DNA from 2 places in the Nocardia sp. CNS-044 genome. Region 2 is predicted to be linked to the other one. Evidence: riboswitches for the same ligand, from Rfam matches in the RefSeq annotation. Region 2 holds a riboswitch; the other holds the start of a gene.
The links. A riboswitch is a leader RNA that binds a small molecule or an ion and turns the genes downstream of it on or off. The one in region 2 is predicted to bind cobalamin.
Positions count from the first base shown of each region.

Region 1: linked by a shared signal. The riboswitch ahead of metE (5-methyltetrahydropteroyltriglutamate--homocysteine S-methyltransferase) and the one ahead of metE (5-methyltetrahydropteroyltriglutamate--homocysteine S-methyltransferase) in region 2 are both predicted to bind cobalamin.

Region 1 is NZ_JCANSX010000012.1:301,346-308,693, forward strand. Features, by position in the region: gene rsmD (16S rRNA (guanine(966)-N(2))-methyltransferase RsmD) at 1-412, opposite strand, end outside; gene T333_RS31915 (pyruvate carboxylase) at 409-3,813, opposite strand; cobalamin riboswitch at 4,063-4,272, shown strand; gene metE (5-methyltetrahydropteroyltriglutamate--homocysteine S-methyltransferase) at 4,427-6,694, shown strand; gene T333_RS31925 (DUF3558 domain-containing protein) at 7,240-7,348, shown strand, end outside.
Region 2 is NZ_JCANSX010000007.1:760,477-767,824, forward strand. Features, by position in the region: gene T333_RS18235 (acyltransferase family protein) at 1-887, opposite strand, end outside; gene T333_RS18240 (hypothetical protein) at 963-1,139, opposite strand; gene T333_RS18245 (heavy-metal-associated domain-containing protein) at 1,136-1,345, opposite strand; cobalamin riboswitch at 1,565-1,796, shown strand; gene metE (5-methyltetrahydropteroyltriglutamate--homocysteine S-methyltransferase) at 1,934-4,198, shown strand; gene T333_RS18255 (methylenetetrahydrofolate reductase) at 4,351-5,301, shown strand; gene T333_RS18260 (short-chain fatty acyl-CoA regulator family protein) at 5,363-6,787, opposite strand; gene prpD (2-methylcitrate dehydratase PrpD) at 6,942-7,348, shown strand, end outside.

The DNA.
Region 1 (7,348 bases), on a different contig from region 2:
CGGCCAACGCGGTCAGGTCGGCGGTCACCGCCGCCGTGTCCACGTCGTAGGGCGGGTCGGAGAGCACCAGATCGAACCGGCCCGCGCCGCCTTGGGCGAGCACCGCGGCGACCGACCCGACGCGCAGTTCCGCGCCGGGCAGGCCCAAGTCGGCGATATTGCCGCGCACCACGGCCGCAGCCTTGCGATCCGACTCGACCAGTAGCGCGTAGGACGCGCCGCGAGACAGCGCCTCCAACCCGAGCGCGCCGGATCCCGCGTACAGGTCGAGCACCCGGACGCCGTCCAGATCCATCCTGGCGTCGAGCGCGCTGAACAGCGCCTCGCGCACCCGGTCGGAGGTCGGCCGGGTGCCCGCGGGCGGCACCCGAAGGCGCCGCCCGCCCGCCGCACCGGCGACGATCCGGGTCATTCCGCGGTGGACTCGCGCACGGCGAGTTCGACCAGCAGGTCACCGCCCTCGACCTGCTGCACCTTGCCGATCGCGACACGGGCGACGGTGCCCGCGCGCGGCGCGGTGATGGCGGCCTCCATCTTCATGGCCTCGATGGTGCCGATGGTGTCGCCGGTCTCGACGGTGTCGCCCTCGGCGACCGCCAGGGTGACGACACCGGCGAACGGCGCGGCGAGATGGCCGGGGTTGGTCTTGTCCGCCTTCTCCGCGACCGGGATCTCCGTGGCGATGGACCGGTCCCGCACCGCGATCGGCCGCAGCTGGCCGTTGAGGATGCACATCACCGTGCGCATGCCGCGCTCGTCGGGCTCGGAGATGGCCTCCAGACCGATCAGCAGGGTGACGCCCTTCTCCAGCTGCACGCGGTGTTCCTCGCCGCGGCGCAAACCGTAGAAGAACTGGTTGGCGCTCAGACCCGAAGTGTCACCGTACTTTTCGCGATGGGTGAGGAATTCCGCCGTCGGGCCGGGGAACAGCAGCCGGTTCAGCGTCGCGCGCCGCTCCAGCGAATCGCCTTCCAGCCCGGCCTGATCCGTCGCCGAAAGCGGGGTCTCCGGCTTGGCCGCGCCGCGTCCGGCCAGCGCCTTGCTGCGGAACGGTTCGGGCCAGCCGCCCGCCGGGGTGCCGAGTTCGCCGCGCAGGAAGCCGATCACCGAGTCGGGGATGTCGTAGCGGCCGGGATCGGCGGCGAAGTCCTCGATGTCGACGCCGGTGCCGACCAGCGCGAGCGCGAGGTCGCCGACGACCTTCGACGACGGCGTCACCTTCACCAGGCGGCCGAGCAGCCGGTCGGCCGCCGCGTACTTGGCCTCGACCTCCTCGAAGCGATCGCCGAGGCCGAGCGCGATGGCCTGCTGGCGCAGGTTCGACAGCTGACCACCGGGGATCTCGTGGGTGTAGACGCGTCCGGTCGGCGCGGGCAGCCCGGATTCGAAGGGCGCGTACACCTTTCGCAGCGCCTCCCAGTACGGCTCCAGATCGCAGACGTTCTGCAGATCGAGTCCGGTGTCGTGCTCGCTGTTGGCCGCGGCCGCGACGATCGCCGAGAGCGCGGGCTGGCTGGTGGTGCCCGCCATCGCGGCGCTCGCGCCGTCCACCGCGTCGGCGCCCGCCTGCCAGGCCGCCAGGTAGGTGGCCAGCTGACCGCCGGGGGTGTCGTGGGTGTGCACGTGCACGGGCAGGTCGAAGTTGCTGCGCAGCGCGGTGACCAGGGTCGCGGCCGCCGGGGCGCGCAACAGACCCGCCATGTCCTTGATCGCGAGCACGTGCGCGCCCGCGTCCACGATCTGCTCGGCCAGCTTGAGGTAGTAGTCGAGCGTGTAGAGCGTCTCGTTCGGGTTCGACAGGTCGCCGGTGTAGCTCATCGCGACTTCGGCGATGGCGGTACCGGTTTCGCGCACCGCGTCGATGGCCGGACGCATCTGGTCGACGTTGTTGAGCGCGTCGAAGATACGGAAGATATCGATGCCGGTGGCCGTCGCCTCGGAGACGAAGGACCTGGTCACCTGCTCCGGGTACGGGGTGTAGCCGACGGTGTTGCGTCCGCGCAGCAGCATCTGCAAGCAGATGTTCGGAATCGCCTCACGCAGCGCGGCGAGCCGCTCCCAGGGGTCCTCGTAGAGGAAGCGCAGCGCCACGTCGTAGGTCGCGCCGCCCCAGCATTCGACCGAGAGCAGCTCGGGGGTCATCCGCGCGACGTGCCCGGCGACCTGCAACAGGCCGTTGGACCGCACGCGAGTGGCCAGCAGCGACTGGTGCGCGTCACGGAAGGTGGTGTCGGTGACGCCGACCGCCTTCTGCTCGCGCAGCGCCTGCGCGAAACCCTCCGGGCCCAGGCGCAGCAGCCGCTGGCGTGAACCGTCCGGCGGCGGCACGCTCAGGTCGATGGCGGGCAGCTTGTCGTGCGGGTACACCGTGGTCGGGCGGTCACCGTGCGGCTTGTTGACGGTGACGTCGGCCAGGTACTCGAGGATCTTGGTACCGCGGTCGGCGGACTGGCGCAGCGTCAGCAGCTGCGGACGTTCGTCGATGAACGAGGTGGTGACCCGGCCCGCCTTGAAGTCGGGGTCGTCGAGCACCGCCTGCAGGAACGGGATGTTCGTGGTGACGCCGCGGATGCGGAACTCGGCCAGCGCGCGCCGCGCACGGGCCGCCGCCGCGGGCAGGTCCCGGCCGCGGCAGGTCAGCTTCACCAGCATGGAGTCGAAGTAGGCGCCGATCTCCGCGCCGAGGTTCGCGCCGCCGTCCAGGCGGATGCCCGCGCCGCCGGGGGTGCGGTAGGCGGTGATGCGACCGGTGTCGGGACGGAAGCCGTTGGCCGGGTCCTCTGTGGTGATGCGGCACTGCAGCGCCGCGCCGCGAATGGCGACGGAGTCCTGGCTCAGGCCGAGGTCGGCGAGGGTCTCGCCCGCCGCGATGCGCAGCTGCGACTGCACGAGGTCGACGTCGGTGATCTCCTCGGTCACCGTGTGCTCGACCTGGATGCGCGGGTTCATCTCGATGAAGACGTGGTTGCCGCGCTCGTCGAGCAGGAACTCCACGGTGCCCGCGCAGCTGTAGCCGATCTGGCGGGCGAAGGCCACCGCGTCGGCGCAGATGCGTTCGCGCAGTTCGGGATCCAGGTTCGGTGCGGGCGCGAGCTCGATCACCTTCTGGTGGCGGCGCTGCACCGAACAGTCCCGCTCGAACAGGTGCATGACGTTGCCGTGCTGGTCGGCCAGGATCTGCACCTCGATGTGGCGCGGGTTCACCACCGCCTGCTCGAGGAACACCGTCGGGTCGCCGAACGCGGACTCGGCCTCACGCGAGGCCGCTTCGATGGATTCGCGCAGCTGCTCCGGCGCGGCGACCCGGCGCATGCCGCGCCCACCGCCGCCCGCGACCGCCTTGACGAAGATCGGGTATTCGAGTTCGTTTGCGGCGGTGAGCAATTCGTCCACGTCCGCCGACGGCGCGCTGGACTTCAGCACCGGAAGGCCCGCCGCCCTGGCGGCCTCGATGGCGCGTGCCTTGTTGCCCGCCAGCTCCAGCACCTCGGCCGAGGGGCCGATGAAGGTGATGCCCTCGCGCGCACAGGCCGCCGCCAGGTCCGGATTCTCGGAGAGGAATCCGTAACCCGGGTAGATGGCGTCGGCGCCCGCGGTCTTGGCCGCGTCGATGATCGCCTCGATGGAGAGGTAAGCCCGGACCGGGTGGCCCTGCTCCCCGATCTGATAGGACTCCGCGGCCTTCAACCGATGGACCGAGTTGCGATCCTCGTGCGGAAAGACGGCGACCGTCCCGATGCCGAGTTCGTAGGCCGCGCGGAAGGCGCGGATAGCGATCTCGCCGCGATTGGCAACCAAGACTTTCGAGAACATTGCCCCAAGGTACCCGGCTCTCGGTACAGCACCGACAGGGAAGTCCCCTTCGCAGCAATCTTCACAACCAGACCTAGCAGGCTTGCGAAGTTGCGTTCATCAGGGCGTCACATCTCACCACCTGCCCGGCCGGTCTGTGCGTGGCCTTGCCGGGGGCGCGCACGGAATATCCCGTCGTCCGTTTATGCTGGACAACGCAGCTGGTTCTCCAGTGCGCCCGACGAGATGGAGCCCCGACGTCGAGCGCCGGAGTCGAAGTCCGCTCCCGGTTTGCCGGGCGGCGGGCGAGAGGGAACCCGGTGGGAATCCGGGACTGTCCCGCAGCGGTATGCAGGAACGAACACCGTCATCACGCACTGGGTGCAGACCTGGGAAGCGACGGTCAGTAGGTCGGCGGGAGGAAATTCTCCCCAACCGGTGCCCGCGAGTCCGAAGACCTGCCAGCCGTGCCGGATACGCCGTATCCGGCGGCCACCGCCTCGTGGATTGGGCGCGCGGACCATCAGCGCCGACTTTTTGGGCTCCGTGTCTCTTCGGTTGCCCAACGACGTCCGCTGGTCGCCGCGTGCTCGCATGGCGATGGCTCACGTCCTGAAAAGCACTGGAGCACACCGTGACTGTTTCCGAACACACACCATTCACCGCGACGGTTCTCGGGCTACCGCGCGTGGGGCCGCGACGCGAGCTCAAGCGCGCCACCGAGTCGTACTGGGCCGGGCGCATCGACGCCGAGCAGCTGCACACCGTTGCCCGCGACCTGCGCCGCGCCCAGCTGACCGAGCTGCAGGCGGCCGGACTGGACTCGATCCCGGTCGGCACCTTCTCCTACTACGACCAGGTGCTCGACACCGCCGTGCTGCTCGGCGCGCTGCCCGAGCGGGTGGCCGGGATCGCCGATCCGCTGGACCGGTACTTCGCCGCCGCCCGCGGCACCGACTCCGTGGAACCGCTGGAGATGACCAAGTGGTTCGACACCAACTACCACTACCTGGTTCCCGAGATCGGCTCGGAGACGACCTTCGCGCTGCACCCGGAGAAGCTGCTCGCCGAACTCGCCGAGGCGATCGAGCTCGGCGTGCCCGCGCGTCCGGTGGTGGTCGGGCCGGTCACCTTCCTGAAGCTGGCCAAGGCCACCGGCGGCGCGGCGCTCGACCGGCTCGGCGAGCTGGTGCCGCTCTACCGCGAACTGCTGCGGCAGCTGGCCGCCGCGGGTGCGGCGTGGGTGCAGATCGATGAGCCGGTGCTGGTCACCGACCTCACCGAGGACGAGATCGAGCTGGTCCGGCGCACCTACACCGAGCTGACCGAGGCGAGCGAGCGGCCCGCGATCCTGGTCGCCACCTACTTCGGCACGCCGGGCGACGCGCTTCCGGCTTTGGCGGGCACCGCCGTCGAAGGCATCGCACTGGACTTCACCTCGGCGCTGGAGCTGTCCGCGGTGGCCTCGCTGCCGTCACTGGCGAACAAGCTGCTGGTGGCGGGCGTGGTCGACGGGCGCAACGTGTGGCGCACCGACCTGGATCGCGCGCTGACCACCCTCGGGACGCTGCTCGGCAGCGCGTCGTCGGTGGCTGTGTCGAGCTCCTGCTCGCTGCTGCACGTGCCGTACTCGCTGGCGCCCGAGACCGGGCTGGACGACCGACTGCGCTCCTGGCTCGCCTTCGGCGCCGAGAAGGTAGCCGAAGTGCGGCTGCTGGCAACGGCTTTGGCGCAGGGCACCGGGGCCATCGCCGACGAGCTCGCCGCCGCGCGCGCCGCGGCGGAGTCGCGAACCACCGACCCGCGGCTCTCCGACGCGCAAGTTCGGGCCCGCCTCGACTCGCTCGGGCCGGACGCCACCAAGCGCGCGCCCGCCGACGAACGCCGCGCGCTGCAGGCGCAGCGACTGGGTCTGCCCGCGCTGCCCACCACCACGATCGGCTCCTACCCGCAGACCCCGGAGATCCGGCTGGCCAGGGCGGCGCTGCGCAAGGGCGATATCGACCAGGCCGAGTACGTGCGCCGGATGCGTTCCGAGATCGCCGATGTCGTTGCGCTGCAAGAAAAGCTGGACATCGACGTGCTCGTGCACGGCGAGCCCGAGCGCAACGACATGGTGCAGTACTTCGCCGAGCAGCTCGACGGCTTCGCGGCCACCGAGAACGGCTGGGTGCAGTCCTACGGCACCCGCTGCGTGCGGCCGCCGATCCTGTTCGGCGACGTCACCCGGCGCGCGCCGATGACCGTCGACTGGATCACTTACGCCCAATCGCTGACCGACAAGCCGGTCAAGGGCATGCTGACCGGCCCGGTCACCATCCTCGCCTGGTCGTTCGTGCGCGACGACCAGCCGCTGGCCGACTCGGCGCGCCAGGTGGCGCTGGCCATCCGGGACGAGACGGTGGATCTGCAGTCCGCGGGCATCCGCATCATCCAGGTCGACGAACCCGCGCTGCGCGAGCTGCTCCCGCTGCGCGCCGCCGACCAGCCCGCATACCTGGACTGGTCGGTCGGCTCGTTCCGCCTGGCGACCTCCGGCGTCTCCGACGCCACCCAGATCCACACCCACCTGTGCTACTCGGAGTTCGGTGAGGTCATCGACGCGATCGCGGGCCTGGACGCCGACGTGACCTCCATCGAGGCGGCTCGCTCCCGCATGGAGGTGCTCGACGACCTCAATGCCGCGGGCTTCGACCTCGGCGTCGGCCCGGGTGTCTACGACATCCACTCCCCGCGCGTCCCCAGCGTCGAGGAGATCACCGCCTCGCTCCGCGCCGCCCTGAAAGCCGTTCCCGCCGAACGGCTCTGGGTCAACCCGGACTGCGGTCTGAAGACCCGCGGCCCGGTCGAGGTGGAAGCCTCGCTGCGCAACATGGTCGCGGCGGCCAAGGCCGTGCGCTAGAACTCCGGCCGGGCCGCGCTCCCCGCGCGGCCCGGCCGCTGTGCACTGCCCTACGCCGGACGCCGATCGCAGCGGTCCGACGGACACGAACTCGAACCGCCCTCCGCCGAACCTGATCTCATCACCTCTCCGGCAGAAGCGATTTCAACCGCGAGACACGCGATCACTCACCCTCCGGCGAACGCCCCAGCTGCCGCTGCCTTCGCGACGTATAACTCTCGCAAGCCTCCCCCGCCCGCCGCACCGGACGCCTCCGAGGTTTCGGACTCAGCCCCTGCCGCCACGACGGCGCACACCTCGACCGTTCTTTCATGCGCTACCCCTCCTCACACGTCGATGAACAATTACTCCCCTGCTGTCTCTATTCGACGCGCGCAGTGTGCATTCGGTTCCCCTTGGGTCGATATGTCCATAGATTCGGTCGCGAGGGAGAACGGGCTCAGGCGACCGGGATCCATGGGCGATGTCCGATATAGTCGTTTCACGATCACAGCGGTGGAGAGGAATCGGCGGTGAGCATGCGCAGGGTCGCGGGCGTGTTTCTCATGGTCGGCGGACTGGCCGCTGCGATGGCGCTGGCCGGATGCAGCTCATCGACCGGCGGGGATGCCCAATCCACCCAAGCTGCGACGAGCACGGGTCCCACGCTGGCTG
Region 2 (7,348 bases):
CGAATCACCGTCAGCAGCACCATCGTCATCCCCGCACCCACGACGGGCACCGCGGCGTGATACAGCAGCCGCGCGGGCACGGCGGCCACCGGTTCCAGCGCCGCGAGCGCACCGGCCGCGACGCACCACGCGAGAGCGGCGGGCGCTGAGCAGCGGGTCATCCGATCGAACAGGTCCGGCCGCGCGGCGACCACGGCGCCGAGCACGAACGACGGCGCGTGGATCACCGCCTGTCGCACATCGAGCAAGCCGAATGCCGTATCGATCCCGGCGAACACCGTCGCCGCCCACCCGGACGCCACCGCGCACCCCGCCACGACCGCGACGAACACGACCCGCCACCGGCTCGCACCTGTCCACGACCCCGCCCGGCCGAACGCCGCCCATACCCGGTCGACACCGAACCGCGACACCCCGAGCGCCAGTAGAAGGCCGTAGAGGAACAGCACGGTCAGGAACCAGAACTGAAACACCAGCAGCGACGGCTGGCTCAGCAGCCGCACCCACCGGCCGAAGGTCTCCCCGGCCGGTCCGGTCGTCCGCGCGACCAGCCACAGCTGGAGCGGCCCCAGCACAAGCACACCGGCGGCGAACGGCACGAGCAGCCGGCGCGCCCGTTCACCCGTCCACTGCCCCACCGGCTTGCGCGCCACCGCTCGCATCGCGAAGTACCCGGCGACGGCGAAGAACGCGGGCATACGGAAGGTGTGCACGAATCCCGCGACCGCGCCCGCGACCGGCCCCGCCGAATCCGGCCCGTACCAGGGCAGACCGCGATAGACGAAGGCCGCGTGGAAGGGCACGCCCAGCAACATGAGCACCGCCCGCGTGGTGTCGACCCAGGCCATCCTGGCGGACGTCTCGCGCGTCCCCGCAGCAGTGCTCATGACAGAAGTAGTCGGCCGCGACTCAGGGGTGGTTCCCTGCGGGATCCGGTGCTGGTCACCCCGGTCGGTCCGGACTCAGTGCCCACCACTCACGTGGCTGGGCGGAGGTCCGGGCGCGACCTGACCGGGGTGATGCCACGGCCCGGTCTGACCGACCAGCCAGGCGATCACGAAAACACTGCCGAGGACACAGAGGAACTGGGCGATGCGCAGGACGGCCACGACCGGGTCGGCGCCTCTCCGGGCGGTCATGCTTCGACCAGCTCGTATCCCGCGTCATCGATCGCGTCCCGAATCGCGTCGACGACCGTGGCACCGCCACCGCTCACCGTCACCAGGCCCGCGGCGACATCGACATCGACCGCATCGATTCCCGGTAGCGCGGTCAACGCGCCCTTGATCGCGTCCGCACAATGTCCACACGACATACCCGACACGGAGTAGCTGATCGCACTCATTCGACAAGTCCTTCCAGAGACATCGGAGGTGGCCGCTGTGCACAGGCCTCATCTAATGAGTCGGGTGCGGCCGCCGTCCGGTTCCGGCATCTCTGCCGGGTACGCGTCGAGGATGTCGCGCGAATGAGAATCATCACTCTTGGTGGCGGCGGCGTCCTCGGCTAATATTCGCGATCGCAGCTGGTTCGCCGGAGGTGGAGTCGAGGAGCCCCTGATCCACTCGATGGCGTCGTAGCCCGCGGTCGCGTTCGCGCGGCGTGGGTGAGAGGGAACCCGGTGAGAATCCGGGACTGTCCCGCAGCGGTGAGCGTGAACGACAGCCGTCAACTACGCACTGGGCCTGGCCTGGGAAGCGACGGCCGGTAGGCATGCCCGGGATGCCATCCGGGTGGATCCGAACTTCGGGTCGATGCGCGCGAGTCCGAAGACCTGCCGGTTGTGCCGGATACGCCGTATCCGGCGGTCGTCGCCTCGTGGAGTGGGCGCCGCGCCGAGTGGACCCGGGCACGGGATCGATGCTTCGAGGGCTCCGTCAGCGTAGGTGCGTTATGGGCGGCGGTCATCGGCTGCGATCCATGGAGTTCATCAATGCTGAACCCTGACAACACTTTCACCGCCACGGTGCTCGGGCTGCCGCGCATCGGCCCGAACCGCGAGCTCAAGCGCGCCATCGAGGGCTACTGGGCGGGACGCGTCGACGCCGCCGCGCTGCACGAGGTCGCCCGGGGGCTACGCACCGCTCAGCTGAGCTCGGTGCGGGACGCGGGCCTGGACTCGATTCCGGTCGGGACGTTCTCCTACTACGACCACGTGCTCGACACAGCGGTGCTGCTCGGCGCGCTGCCGGAACGCGTGCGCGGCATCGAGGACGAACTCGACCGGTACTTCGCCGCCGCGCGCGGCACCGCCGAGGTCGCACCCTTGGAGATGACCAAGTGGTTCGACACCAACTACCACTACCTGGTACCGGAGCTGTCGGCGGCCACGGAGTTCTCGCTGCATCCGGACAAGCCGCTGGCGGAGCTCGAAGAGGCGCTGGCGCTGGGTGTTCCGGCCCGGCCGGTGATCGTTGGCCCGGTCACGTTCCTGAAGCTCGCCAAGTCGCTGGACGGCAGCGAGCTGCTGGATCGGCTGCCGGATCTGCTGCCGCTGTACGAGCAGTTGCTCACGCTACTGTCGCAGGCGGGCGCGCAGTGGGTACAGCTCGACGAGCCGATCCTGGTGACCGATCTCACCGAGATCGAGCAGGCCGCGGTCTTCACCGCGTACCGGCGCTTGGCCGCGGTCGGGGTTCGGCCCTCGATTCTGGTCGCGTCCTACTTCGGCCGCCTGGGTGAAGTGCTGCCGGTGCTGGCGGAAGCCGGGGTCGAGGGCATCGCCGTCGACCTGGTCGCGGGCGGCGACGCGGATGTCGCCGCGGCGGTCGCGCTGCGCGACACGCTGGTCGTGGCAGGCGTCGTGCCTGGTTACAACGTGTGGCGCATCGATCCGGACAACGCACTGCCGCGGCTGCGCGCACTGCGCGACGCCGGCGCGACCGTGGCGGTGTCGAGCTCTTGCTCGCTGCTGCATTCGCCCTACAGCCTGGACCCGGAGACCGATCTGGAGCCGCGCCTGCGCGGCTGGCTGGCCTTCGGCGCGGAGAAGATCGCCGAGGTGCGGGTGCTGGCGACCGCCCTGCACGACGGTGAAGAGGCTGTCGCCGAGTCGCTCGAGATCGCGCGCACCGCCGTGCGGGACCGGAAGGCCGATCCGCGCCTGCGCGTGGAGTCGGTGCGCGAGCGCCTTGCCGCGCTGGACGCCGACGCGGTGCGCCGCACTCCGGCCGACGAGCGCCGGGTGCTGCAGCAGGAGCGGCTGAACCTGCCGCTCCTGCCGACCACCACCATCGGTTCGTTCCCGCAGACCAGCCGGATCCGGGTGGCCCGCGCCGAGCTGCGCCGTGGCGAGATCGACCAGGCCGAGTACGACGCGCGGATGCGCGCCGAGATCGCCGAAGTCATCGCGCTGCAGGAGCAGATCGGCCTGGACGTGCTGGTGCACGGCGAGCCGGAACGCAACGACATGGTGCAGTACTTCGCCGAGCAGCTGGACGGCTTCGTCGCCACGGTCAACGGCTGGGTGCAGTCCTACGGCACCCGGTGCGTGCGCCCGCCGATCCTGTTCGGCGATGTCACGCGGCCACGGGCGATGACGGTCGGGTGGAGCACCTACGCGCAGTCGCTTACCGGCAAGCCGGTCAAGGGCATGCTCACCGGCCCGGTCACCATTCTGGCCTGGTCCTACATCCGCGATGACCAGCCGCTGGCCGACACCGCGCGGCAGATCGCCTTGGCCATCCGGGACGAGACGGTGGATTTGGAGGCGGCCGGTATCGGCGTCATCCAGGTGGACGAGCCCGCGCTGCGGGAACTGCTGCCGCTGCGCCGCGCCGATCAGTCCGCGTACCTGGAATGGGCGGTGGACGCGTTCCGGCTGTCGACCTCCGGTGTGGCCGACGCCACGCAGATCCACACCCACCTGTGCTACTCGGAATTCGGCGAGATCATCGGGGCCATCGCGGGATTGGACGCCGACGTCACCTCCATCGAGGCGGCGCGCTCGCACATGGAGGTGCTCGACGACCTCAATGCCGCCGGGTTCGACTTGGGCGTCGGGCCGGGCGTGTACGACATCCACTCGCCGCGCGTGCCGAGCACCGAGGAGATGACCAAGTCGCTCGCGCTGGCGTTGAAAGCCGTTCCAGCCGAACGCCTCTGGGCCAACCCGGACTGCGGCCTGAAGACGCGCCGCACCGAGGAGGTCGTCGCCTCGCTGCGCAACCTGGTCGCGGCCGCGCAGGCCATGCGCTGAGCTCGGCGCCCACCGGCCGGTGGGCGCAGGCGCGCCGGGGTGTTCCGCGACGGAACACCCCGACCGCCTTCGCCCCTCCCCACCTATCCCACGAGGCAAGCATGCATTCCCTTTCCGATCCGGAGCGTTGGACGACGAGCCGTTCCGCTTGGATGTCACCGATCGTGTCCGCCGTGCCGTCGGTCGTGCAGAGCCTGCGCACCCATTCCGGTACGCGGGTGCCGTTCTCGGTGGAGTTCAATCCGCCGCGCGATGCCGCCGGAGAAGCCAGGTTGTGGCGTGCGGTGCGCGAATTCGAGCGCATGCATCCGGCTTTCGTGTCCGTGACCTACGGCGCGGGTGGATCCACCAAGGACCGCACCGCCCGCATCACCGGGCAGCTGGCGCAGCAGACCACCCTGCTGCCGGTTGCCCATCTGACCGCGGTCGGCCACAGCGTCGCCGAATTGCGCGCGCTGGTCGGCTCGTACGCCGACTGTGGCATCCGCAATATCCTCGTGCTGCGCGGCGATCCGCCGGGCGATCCGCTCGGCGAATGGCGCAAACATCCCGACGGCGTCGAGTACGCCGACGAACTGGTGCGGATCGTGCGCGATCTCGGCGATTTCAATGTCGGGGTGGCCTCCTTCCCGCAGGGCCATCATCGCTCCACCGACCTGGACACCGACACCGCCTACCTCGTCGCGAAACTTCGTGCCGGAGCGGACTATTCGATCACCCAGATGTTCTTCGACGCCGAGCACTACCTGCGGCTGCGCGATCGTGCGGTGCGGGCCGACCCGATCGAGGGCGGCAAGCCGATCATCCCGGAACTCATGCCGATCACCTCGCTGCGCACCGTGCGGCGCGCAGTGGAGTTGTCGGGCCGGGAACTGCCGGAGGCGGTGCTGGACCGCCTGCACAAGGCCGCGGGCGACGGCCCGGAGGAGAACCGCGCCGCGGTGCGCGCCGCCGGAATCGAGATCGCCACCGAGATGGCGCAGCGGCTCATCGACGAGGGCGCTCCCTGCCTGCACTTCATCACGCTCAATTTCGCCAAGGCGACTACCGAAGTGCTGACCAACCTCGGCTACGAGGTCACCGCCGCACCGCTGAGCGCCTGAGCGGATACCACGCGACCCCGACATCCCCTCGAGAACGGCGCGGGAAGGCCGCGACCCGAGGTCAGCTCGCTGTCGTCGGTACGTAGGGGATGTTCTGGGAACTGTTGTCGTCCACGCGAATCGGGCGACCCAATTGCGGGAAGGCGCGTTGTGCGCAGTCGGTGCGCTCGCAGACCTTGCAGCCCGCGCCGATCGGCACCGCGGTGCGCGGGTCGTCGATGGGCAGTCCGTGCGAGTAGACGAGCTTGCCCGCGTAGGCCAGGTCGCAACCCAGGCCGATGGCGAAATCCCTTTTGGCAGAGAGATATCCGGGAGTCTTCTCGTCGGTGGTTCGGGCCAGCCACAGGTAGTTGCGTCCGTCGGGCATCTGCGCGATCTGGGTGCGGATGCTGCCCGGGGTGGAGAACGCCTCGTGCACCACCCACAGCGGGCAGCTGCCGCCCACCCGGGAAAAGTGAAAGGCGGTGGCGGACTGGCGTTTCGATATGTTGCCGGCACGGTCGGTGCGGACGAAGAAGAACGGCACGCCTCGTTTGCCGGGACGCTGCAAGGTCGACAGGCGGTGGCAGACGGTCTCGAAGCCGACCTCGAATTTCGCCGCTAGCAATTCGATGTCGTAGCGCAGGGTTTCGGCCGCGTCCCAGAACTGGGTGTAGGGCAGGATCAGGGCTCCGGCGAAATAGTTGGCAAGCCCGATGCGCAGCAGTCCGCGAGAACCTTCGGGCACGGTGTCCGCGTCGTCGATCAGGTCGGCGATGACCCCGGCCTGCGTGAGAAAGGCCAGCTGCGTGGCCAGCTGGAACGCGCGTTGCCCTGGGCTGAGCCGCCGCGCCAGGGTCAGCACGTTCCCGTTCGGATCGTAGACCCGTTTGGGGCCAGGGTGATCGGGATCGTCGGTGCGTATCGCCACCGCGATACCGTGCTGTTCGCGCAGCAGCCGGGTCAGCTGCAGATCCAGGCCGCCCAGGCTCAATCCGTTGCGGGCGAACAGCTCCTCGGCGGCCAGGTCGAGTTCGGGAATATGGTTGCGTCGGTCGTAGAAGTAGTCGCGGACGTCCTCGTAGGGCATCGCGGAAGCGGAATCCGTTATGGCACCGTCGATTCCGGCCGACACCCGCTCCATCTGCTCGGTAGCGCCGCGCAAGCGCCGATGCAAGCCGACCAGCAGCCGCGCGGCCGCCGGCACTCGGGCCACCAAGTCGTCCATCTCGGCCGTGGTGATGCTCGCGCCGTCGGGGTCCTCGGCGAACACATCCTGCAGATCGGCGATGAGCCGGGCGTCGGTGTCGGCGGCGAAGAAGCCCATGTCGAGGTCGTAGCGCGCATTGAGACGCAGCAGCACTGGAACAGTCAGCGGACGTTGATCGTGCTCCAGCTGATTGATGTAGCTCACCGATAGCCCCACCTCCTTCGCCAGCGCCGACTGCGAGAGCCCCCGCTGTTCCCGGAGCGTGCGCAATCGTGCACCCGCGTACATCTTCTGCATGCGTTCAGCCTAGCGGCTTCGATTTCCACAACTTTCACAATTTCACAGATTCATTTCCACAAAATTAGGCATTTGCGTGGCATTTCGCCCGGACTTGGCGCTGTGTAGCGTGCGAAATGTACCGGTGAAAATCGACTTCTTGGAGGCTTCGACCGTGAAGAACCATCTCGTCCGCACCTACCGTTCTGCGGAGCGCTTTCCTCGCGAGGAGCATCTCGCGTGGAAGATCGCCGAGGTGGCCGCGGATGCCGTGGAGGTTGCCGCGGACACGGAAGAGATGATCGTCAACCGGATCATCGACAACGCGGCCGTCGCCGCGGCCTCGGTCACCCGCCGTCCGGTCGCCAATGCCCGCGCGCAGGCGCTGACCCACCCTTACCAGCCGGGCGCGACGGTCTTCGGCGTCGAGGGCCGCTTCTCGCCGGAGTGGGCCGCCTGGGCCAATGGCGTCGCCGTGCGCGAACTCGACTTCCACGACACCTTCCTCGCCGCGGAGTACTCGCACCCGGGTGACAACATCCCCTCGATCCTGGCCGTCGCCCAGCACACCGGCCGCAGCGG